Regions from separate parts of the Lysobacter sp. ESA13C genome, predicted to be linked through region 1. Evidence: predicted binding sites of a transcription regulator. Region 1 holds the regulator's gene; the other holds the start of a gene.
What was found. The regulator sigma-54, encoded in region 1, starts transcription at its own class of promoters, with help from an activator protein. The targets are predictions, from matches to a motif close to TGGCACGNGCNTTGC.

Region 1 (3,623 bases):
CAAGGTCCGCTATGAAGCGAAAGCCCGCTAACTGGCCGGCGCTGTGCCTGGTCGCCCTTCTGCTGGCGCCGGCGGCCGCGCTCGCGCGCTCTTCGGACCGCAACCAGCCCATGGATGCCGGCGCCGACAGCAGCAATTGCTCGGTCAGCACCGATTCGGGCCCTTGCGTGCTCACCGGCAACGTCAAGATCACCCAAGGCACCTTGATCATCAATGCCGCCAAGGCCGACATCAAGCGCGCCGGCGGCGACATCAGCTTCGTCACCCTGACCGGCTCGCAGGCGACGCTGAAGCAGGAACTCGACGACGGCGCTCCGTTCAACGGCCGCGCCAACAAGATCGAGTACGACATGCCGAAGGACACCATCGTCCTGACCGGCAACGCCTACGTCGACAAGAACGGCGACACCATCAAGAGCGAACGCATCGTCTACAACTCCAAGACCGGCCAGGTCGAGAGCGGTGGCACCGGCGGCCGCGTCAACATTCGCATGCTGCCCAAGAGCAAGACCGCCGCGCCGGCCAAGGGAGGCGGCTGATGCTGGTCGCACAAGGCCTGCGCAAGGCCTACCGTTCGCGCGAGGTCGTGCGCGACTTCGGCCTGACCCTCGATGCGGGCGAAGTGGTGGGCCTGCTCGGCCCCAACGGCGCCGGCAAGACCACCTGCTTCTACATGATCGTCGGCCTGGTCCCAGCCGATGCCGGCCAGATCGTCCTCGACGGCAAGGACATCACCTCCGAGCCGATGTACGCCCGCGCCAAGTACGGCGTCGGCTACCTGCCTCAGGAACCCTCGGTGTTCCGCAAGCTCAGCGTCGCCGACAACCTGCGCCTGGTGCTGGAACTGCGCGACGACCTCGACCGCGCCGGCATCGAGCGCGAGCTGGCCAGCCTGATGGACGAACTGCAGGTGACCCATGTCGCCGAGCAGCTCGGCGCCAGCCTGTCCGGCGGCGAGCGCCGCCGGGTCGAGATCGCCCGTGCCCTGGCCGCCCGCCCGCGCCTGATGCTGCTGGACGAACCCTTCGCCGGCGTCGACCCCATTTCGGTCGGCGAGATCCAGCGAATCGTGCGCCATCTCAAGAATCGCGGCATCGGAGTGTTGATCACGGACCATAACGTCCGTGAAACCTTGGGCATTTGCGACCGGGCGTATATCCTGAACGACGGTGGCGTGCTCGCGCAGGGGGCTCCGGACGCGCTGCTGGCCAATCCCGATGTCCGCCGTGTCTATCTGGGTGAGCAGTTCCGTCTGTAACCTAGCGGTTGCCGGGCGCGGACGGCGCCCACGACGCGCGGCCCGGGCCGACAGCCATCTCAGGTCGCGTTAGCAATCGATGATGAAGCCCCGCCTCCAAGCCTCGCTCGGACAACAGTTGGTGATGACGCCGCAATTGCGGCAGGCGATTCGCCTGCTGCAGCTGTCGGCTGTCGAACTGGAAGCCGAACTGGCCACCGCGATCGAGAGCAATCCGCTGCTCGACTGGACCGACCCGTCCGCGGTCAACGAAGACGAACCGCGCCCGCCGCCGAGCACCGAGGAAGGCGCCGAAGCGCCGACCGCCGAACCCGAATGGACCATGGACGACGGCGAGACCTGGTACGAGCGGGTCGGGCCCTCCGATCACGGCGATGAAGACTCGCCCGCGGCCGAACAGGTCGCCGAGGCCGAGACCCTGCACGACCATCTGCTGTGGCAACTGCACCTCAGCCCGCTGTCGCAGCGCGACCGCAGCATCGGCGTGGCCCTGATCGAGGCGATCGACGACGACGGCTACCTGCGCGAAAGCCTGGCCGCGATCGTCGAATCGCTGGCGATGGGCGTCAGCGAGGAAGAAGTCGCGACCGTGCTGCACCAGGTGCAGCGCTTCGACCCGGTCGGCTCCGGCGCGCGCTCGCTCAGCGAGTGCCTGAGCCTGCAGCTCAACACCTTGTCCGACGACACCCCTGGCAAGGCCCTGGCCCTGGTGATCGCCGGCGAACCGCTGGAACGCCTGCCGCGGATCGGCGCGGCCGGCCTGGCCAGCGAACTCAAGCGCGACATCGCCGAGGTCGAGATCGCGGTGCAGTTGCTGCGCTCGCTCGACCCTCGTCCCGGCGCGCAGATGGGCGCGATCTCCACCGACACCTATGTCACCCCCGACGTGGTGATCTGGCGCCAGAACGGCCTGTGGCGCGTGGCCCTGTCGGAAGCGATGCGTCCGCGCATCTCGATCCATCGCGGCTACGAAAGCATGATCCGCCACGCCAACGCCTCCGACGCCAGCTATCTGCGCGGCCATCTGCAGGAAGCGCGCTGGCTGCTCAAGAGCCTGGAAGCGCGCGGCGACACCTTGCTCAAGGTCGCGCGCTGCCTGCTCAAGCAACAGGCCGGTTTCCTCGAATTCGGCGACAGCGCGCTGCGCCCGCTGACCCTGCGCGAGGTCGCCACCGAAGTCGGCCTGCACGAATCCACGGTCTCGCGCGCAATCGCCCGCAAGTACGCGCGCACCCCGCGCGGGACCATGCCGCTGCGCGCTTTCTTCGCCTCCGGCATCGACACCGGCTCCGGCGGCGAGGCCTCCAGCACCGCGATCCAGGCCATGATCCGGCGCCTGATCGAGGCCGAGAACCCGCGCAAACCCCTGTCCGACGCGCGCCTGGCCGAAACCCTCAAGGCCACCGGCGTGCCGGTCGCGCGCCGCACCGTGGCCAAGTACCGCGAGGCGATGAGCATTCCCTCGTCGCAAGAGCGCGTGCGCATGGCCTGAGGCCGCCAAATCCCGCAAAGCCGCGGGATTTCGGCCTCAATTCCCCATAGAATCAGTGCCTTAGCAGTGGCCTACGACCATTGTTGCGGTCTTGCCACTTGCACCCAGAGCTGAGCGTGAGATGCTGGAATCCCTGGCCCCGGCCAGGGCGTCAATCAGGCCCCGGAGCCGTCGACGACCGACGGTCCGGAGCCCAGTCTGCATTCTCCCGCGACGTGAAGGAGGTCTCCGATGCGTATCGAAACCCACGGCCAGCAACTGGAAGTCACTGCAGCCCTGCGTGACTATGTGGAAACCAAGCTGGCCCGTCTGCAACGCCATTTCGACCAACCCTTCGACGTGCGTACCCAGCTCAGTCTCGACAAGCCCGACCATCGCGCCGAGGCCACCGTTCTCATCGCCGGCCGTACCCTGCACTGCGATGCCGCCGCCATCGACATGTACGCCGCCATCGATCTGCTCGCCGACAAGCTCGACCGCCTGCTGATGAAGCACAAGAGCAAGCAAGTCGACCATCACCGTGGCGAAAGCCTCGCACGCAATGGCGAATTCGTAGGCTGAACCCGGTCCCCGGGACCCGGTCATCGATCCAGACACGCTGTCATGCCGCTTTATGAATTACTGAGTGCGGAACGGGTCGCGATCGTGGTCGAACCCGGCGATCGCAATACCGTGCTCGATGTCGCCGCACGCATGCTCTGCGACGGCAATGCCTCCACTGCGTTCGCCCTGCGCGCAAGCCTGGGCGAACGCGAACGCCTCGCCAGCACCGCCATCGACCACGGCGTCGCCATTCCGCACGCGCGCACGCCCTTGTTCGAAAACAGCCGCGGCGCCTTTCTCAGATTGGCCCAGCCGATCGATTTCGGCGCC
Region 2 (3,623 bases), on a different contig from region 1:
TCCAGGTGTGCGGCGAAGTTCTGCGTGCTGACGGCGTAGGCATCGGGATCGCCTTTGCGCGCCACTTCGTCGCGCACGTCGTGATAGCTCAGCACCAACAGTTCGTTCGCGCCGGCCGCGAGCGGAGCCAGCGCGGCCACGGCCAGCACGGCGAATGCGAGCGCCCGGTGGATCAACCCGCGCAGGGGGGCAGCAAGCGGCGCAGCGAAATACAGCATGTTCATTCCTCACCCCAGCGGAAGCTCAGATCGAAGGCGACGCGGTCTTCGCGCACGCCGTCGTAGACCGGGCGCGACCAGTTGAGGCCGTAGTTGAGAGTGCGGCCGGTGCCGAACCGCCATTCGTGTTCGTAACGCAGTTGCGGCACCCAGGCGCTGCCGTAGCCCTGCTGCCAGTACGGCCCGGCGGTGGCGGTGAGGCGCTGCAGGAAGTGGCGGGTGTAACGGCGCCAGGCGACGTGATCCAGGCGCACGCCGAGATTCAGCGAAGCGTCGCGGCTGGGGTTGAAATAGGGCACGTCGGCGTCGCGGCGACTGGCGCGGCTGGCCGACAGATCGGCCAGGCCGGCGACCTGGAGATGCGGGCTGGTGTACAGGCGCTGATCCAGGTTCAGCGCGACGGCGCTGCGGCGGTTGTCGTCGCTGTAGCGCAGTTGCTGCGCGCTCGCGCCGAGCGAGGTGCGCTCGCTCGGCGTCCAGCGCAGGCCCAGGCTCAAGGCATCGGCATCGATGCCGGCGCCGCGCGCCTGCAACGAAGCGTCCGGGGTCTGCCGATACCAGGACGCATTGGCGCGCCAGGCATCGTTGAGGCGCCAACCGGCATCGACGTAATAACCGGTGCGGTCGCCGCGATCGAGCCAGCGGTCGTTGGCGCGGTCGATGCCGAAGCCCAGGCTCAGGCGGTCGTAGGCATACAGCGCGCCGATGCCGGCGCGGCGATCATGGACGCGGTCGCCGGGGTAATCGGCCCAGGCATCCTGCGCGTGCGCGGTGAGGCGCCAGCGGTCGTTGATCAGCGGGCTGCGCACCTCGAGGCGGTGCACGGCATCGCGGGTGCCGAGCGGCGAGGCGGTGGCGCCGCCGCCGCGCGCATCGCTGCGGCCGCTGGCGGTGCTGAACAACCATTGCCAGCCCAGGCGGCTGTCCCAGGACTCGCTCATCTGCCGCACTTGCACGTCGCGCGGGCGGTTGGCGATCAATTCGTCGTGGATCGGCCGCGCCAGGTCGACGCGGGCGTGGTCGAGATAGGCGCCGACCTGGCCGACGCGCGCGCCGACGCCGGTCGGTTCCAGCGTGCTCGCCATCTGGAAGCGTTGCAGCGCGCGATCGGTCCAGCCGCGTTTTTGATAAGCGACGCCGAGATTGGTCTGCACGCCGGGGTTGTCCGGCCCGATCGCCGCCATCGCTTCGAGTCGCTGCTGCGCGCCGACGGTGTCTTCGCCGTACAGGCGGATCATGGTCTGGGTGCTGTCGGCGTCGTAATGGCGCCAGTTTTCGACGCTCTGCTTGGCGCCGTTGACGCGCACCCAGGCCGGTTCGGCGGCCTTGATCTTGTCGAGTTGGGCCAGGGCGTCGTCGAAACGCTCGCCTTCCGAATAGGCGTAGGCCAACTGCAGCTGCGAGTCGTGGTCCTCGGGCCATTCGCGCACGACGCGCTCGAGCACGGTCGCGGCTTCTTCGGGGCGTTTGTCGGCCAGCAGGGACGCGCCGACCTTGGACAAGGCATACATCGGTATCTCGACGCCCTCGGCCTGCAGGGCGCGGTAGCGTTCGACCACCTCGGCGTGGCGTTCCAGATGGTTGAGCAGCATCAATTCGTCGAAACGCGTGCGCAGGTCGGCCTGGCGTTGCTCCGGCGTCTGGGTGGCGCGGTACTGCTCGAAGGCGTCGCGCGCGCTGCGCATTTCGTCGAGGCGGGTGGCTTCGTCTTCGGGGTAGAGGCTGCCCCAGACCGCAAGGCGAGCGAGGCGGCCGGAGTCCAGGCGCTTGCGTTCGGCGGTATCGAACAGGTTGGGGCGAGCTTGGTACAAGGTCCAGGCGCGATGCGCGCTGCCCAGGTCGGCCAGGGTCAGCACTTGCAGGCGGTACAGGCGGTCGTCGCCGGGCGTTGCCGCTTGCGCACTTTCGATGCGGGACAGCGCAGCGAGCCATTGCCGGTCGGCGCGCAGGCGCTCGATCTCCGGCATCGCATTCGTTGCGGTCGTTTGACGCTCCGCAGCAAAAACTGACGTCAGGGGGCAGATTGCGCTCGCGGTCGCCAAGGCGATTGAGAGAGCAAGTCGGTGCGGAGTCGGCATGAGCGACAGGGTCCGTAAGGCAGGGGGGTGCAGATGCGATTTATTCCAAGATAAAAATGTGATGCAAATCACATTTGCAGGGAGGGTGGTGCAAAAGGTGTGCCAAGGGGCCCCGTCCGCTGCTTGAACGATGCTGGAAGTGCTTGTCTGGATTGGCTTTTTTATTCCCGCGACGCGGCTGCGGATGCTGCAGCGCGGTTTGACAAGCTCGATTTAGATCGATTTAAATCGTGAAAACAGGGGCCTGTGCCGGTCGGCACAGTGCGAATCGGAGGCAGTCGCCGTCCGGGCAATGGGAGCGGGAATGTCGGCAACGTGGAGAGCGCGCCGCGATGGCGCACGGGCAGCGGCGAAGCACACCTTGGCGCTGGCCTTGGCCGGGGCACTGATGCCGACGGCGATGGCCGGGCCCGCGCGCAGCTTCTGGACCTCGTTCGAGGCCGGTGAGCCGGCCGCGGCCGAACCCACGGCCGGACCCACGGCCACCGGGGCGGTGCCGCGCCTGAGTGCCGACGGCGGCCCGCCCCAGGCCGCCGCCCTGACCGCCAAGCCCGACATGGGCTTCAGCGGTGTGCGCGCGTTGCGTTACCAGGGCGTGGGCAGCGGCGCGGCGCAAAGCGTTCAGGCCTTCGAGGTCGACATCGCCGTCGCCAAGGACACGCAGCTTTCCTATCGCCTGTTCCCGCTGTCGAGCGCGCACATCGCCGGCCAGCCGGCGCCGTCGAAACTCGATGCGCTGCGCAACGGTTCGACCTATGTCGCCATCGACCTGGTGTTCGACGACGGCAGCCGTCTGTCGCAACGCAAGCCGCTCGATCTGTACGGCAACGCCTTGACCGCGCGCGAGCAGGGCATGGCGCGGCTGCTCTATCCCGACCAGTGGAACGCGGTCAGCAGCCGCATCGGCGAGGTCGCGGCCGGTCGCCGCGTGCGCAAGATCCTGCTGGTCCACGACGGCGACACGGCGTTGCCCTACCAGGGCTATCTGGACGACCTGCGCATCGCCCCGGCGCCGGCGCTCGCCAAGGGCAAGCGCGCGGCGCTGCGCCCGAGCGACTACGTCGACACCCGCCGCGGCAGCAATTCCAACAGCCGCTTCTCGCGCGGCAACACCTTTCCCGCGGTCGCGCTGCCGCACGGCTTCAACTTCTGGACCCCGACCACGAACGCCGGTTCGCACTGGATCTACCAGTACCAGGAGCGCAACGGCGACGACAACCGCCCGCGCATCGAAGCCTTCGCGCTGTCGCACGAGCCGAGCCCGTGGATGGGCGACCGCCAGACCTTCCACGTGATGCCGGCGATCGGCGAGGGCCGGCCCGAGTTC

Region 2: the regulator sigma-54 is predicted to act here: its motif matches at 2,387-2,401, upstream of pgaA (poly-beta-1,6 N-acetyl-D-glucosamine export porin PgaA).

Annotation. Positions count from the first base shown of each region.
Region 1 covers NZ_JAHXYK010000003.1:555,524-559,146, reverse strand. Annotated here, with positions in the region: gene lptC (LPS export ABC transporter periplasmic protein LptC) at 1-31, shown strand, start outside; gene lptA (lipopolysaccharide transport periplasmic protein LptA) at 12-539, shown strand; gene lptB (LPS export ABC transporter ATP-binding protein) at 539-1,258, shown strand; gene LC490_RS08560 (RNA polymerase factor sigma-54) at 1,341-2,750, shown strand; gene raiA (ribosome-associated translation inhibitor RaiA) at 2,982-3,311, shown strand; gene LC490_RS08550 (PTS sugar transporter subunit IIA) at 3,354-3,623, shown strand, end outside.
Region 2 covers NZ_JAHXYK010000006.1:287,144-290,766, forward strand. Annotated here, with positions in the region: gene pgaB (poly-beta-1,6-N-acetyl-D-glucosamine N-deacetylase PgaB) at 1-218, opposite strand, end outside; gene pgaA (poly-beta-1,6 N-acetyl-D-glucosamine export porin PgaA) at 221-2,185, opposite strand; gene LC490_RS14685 (GH92 family glycosyl hydrolase) at 2,601-3,623, shown strand, end outside.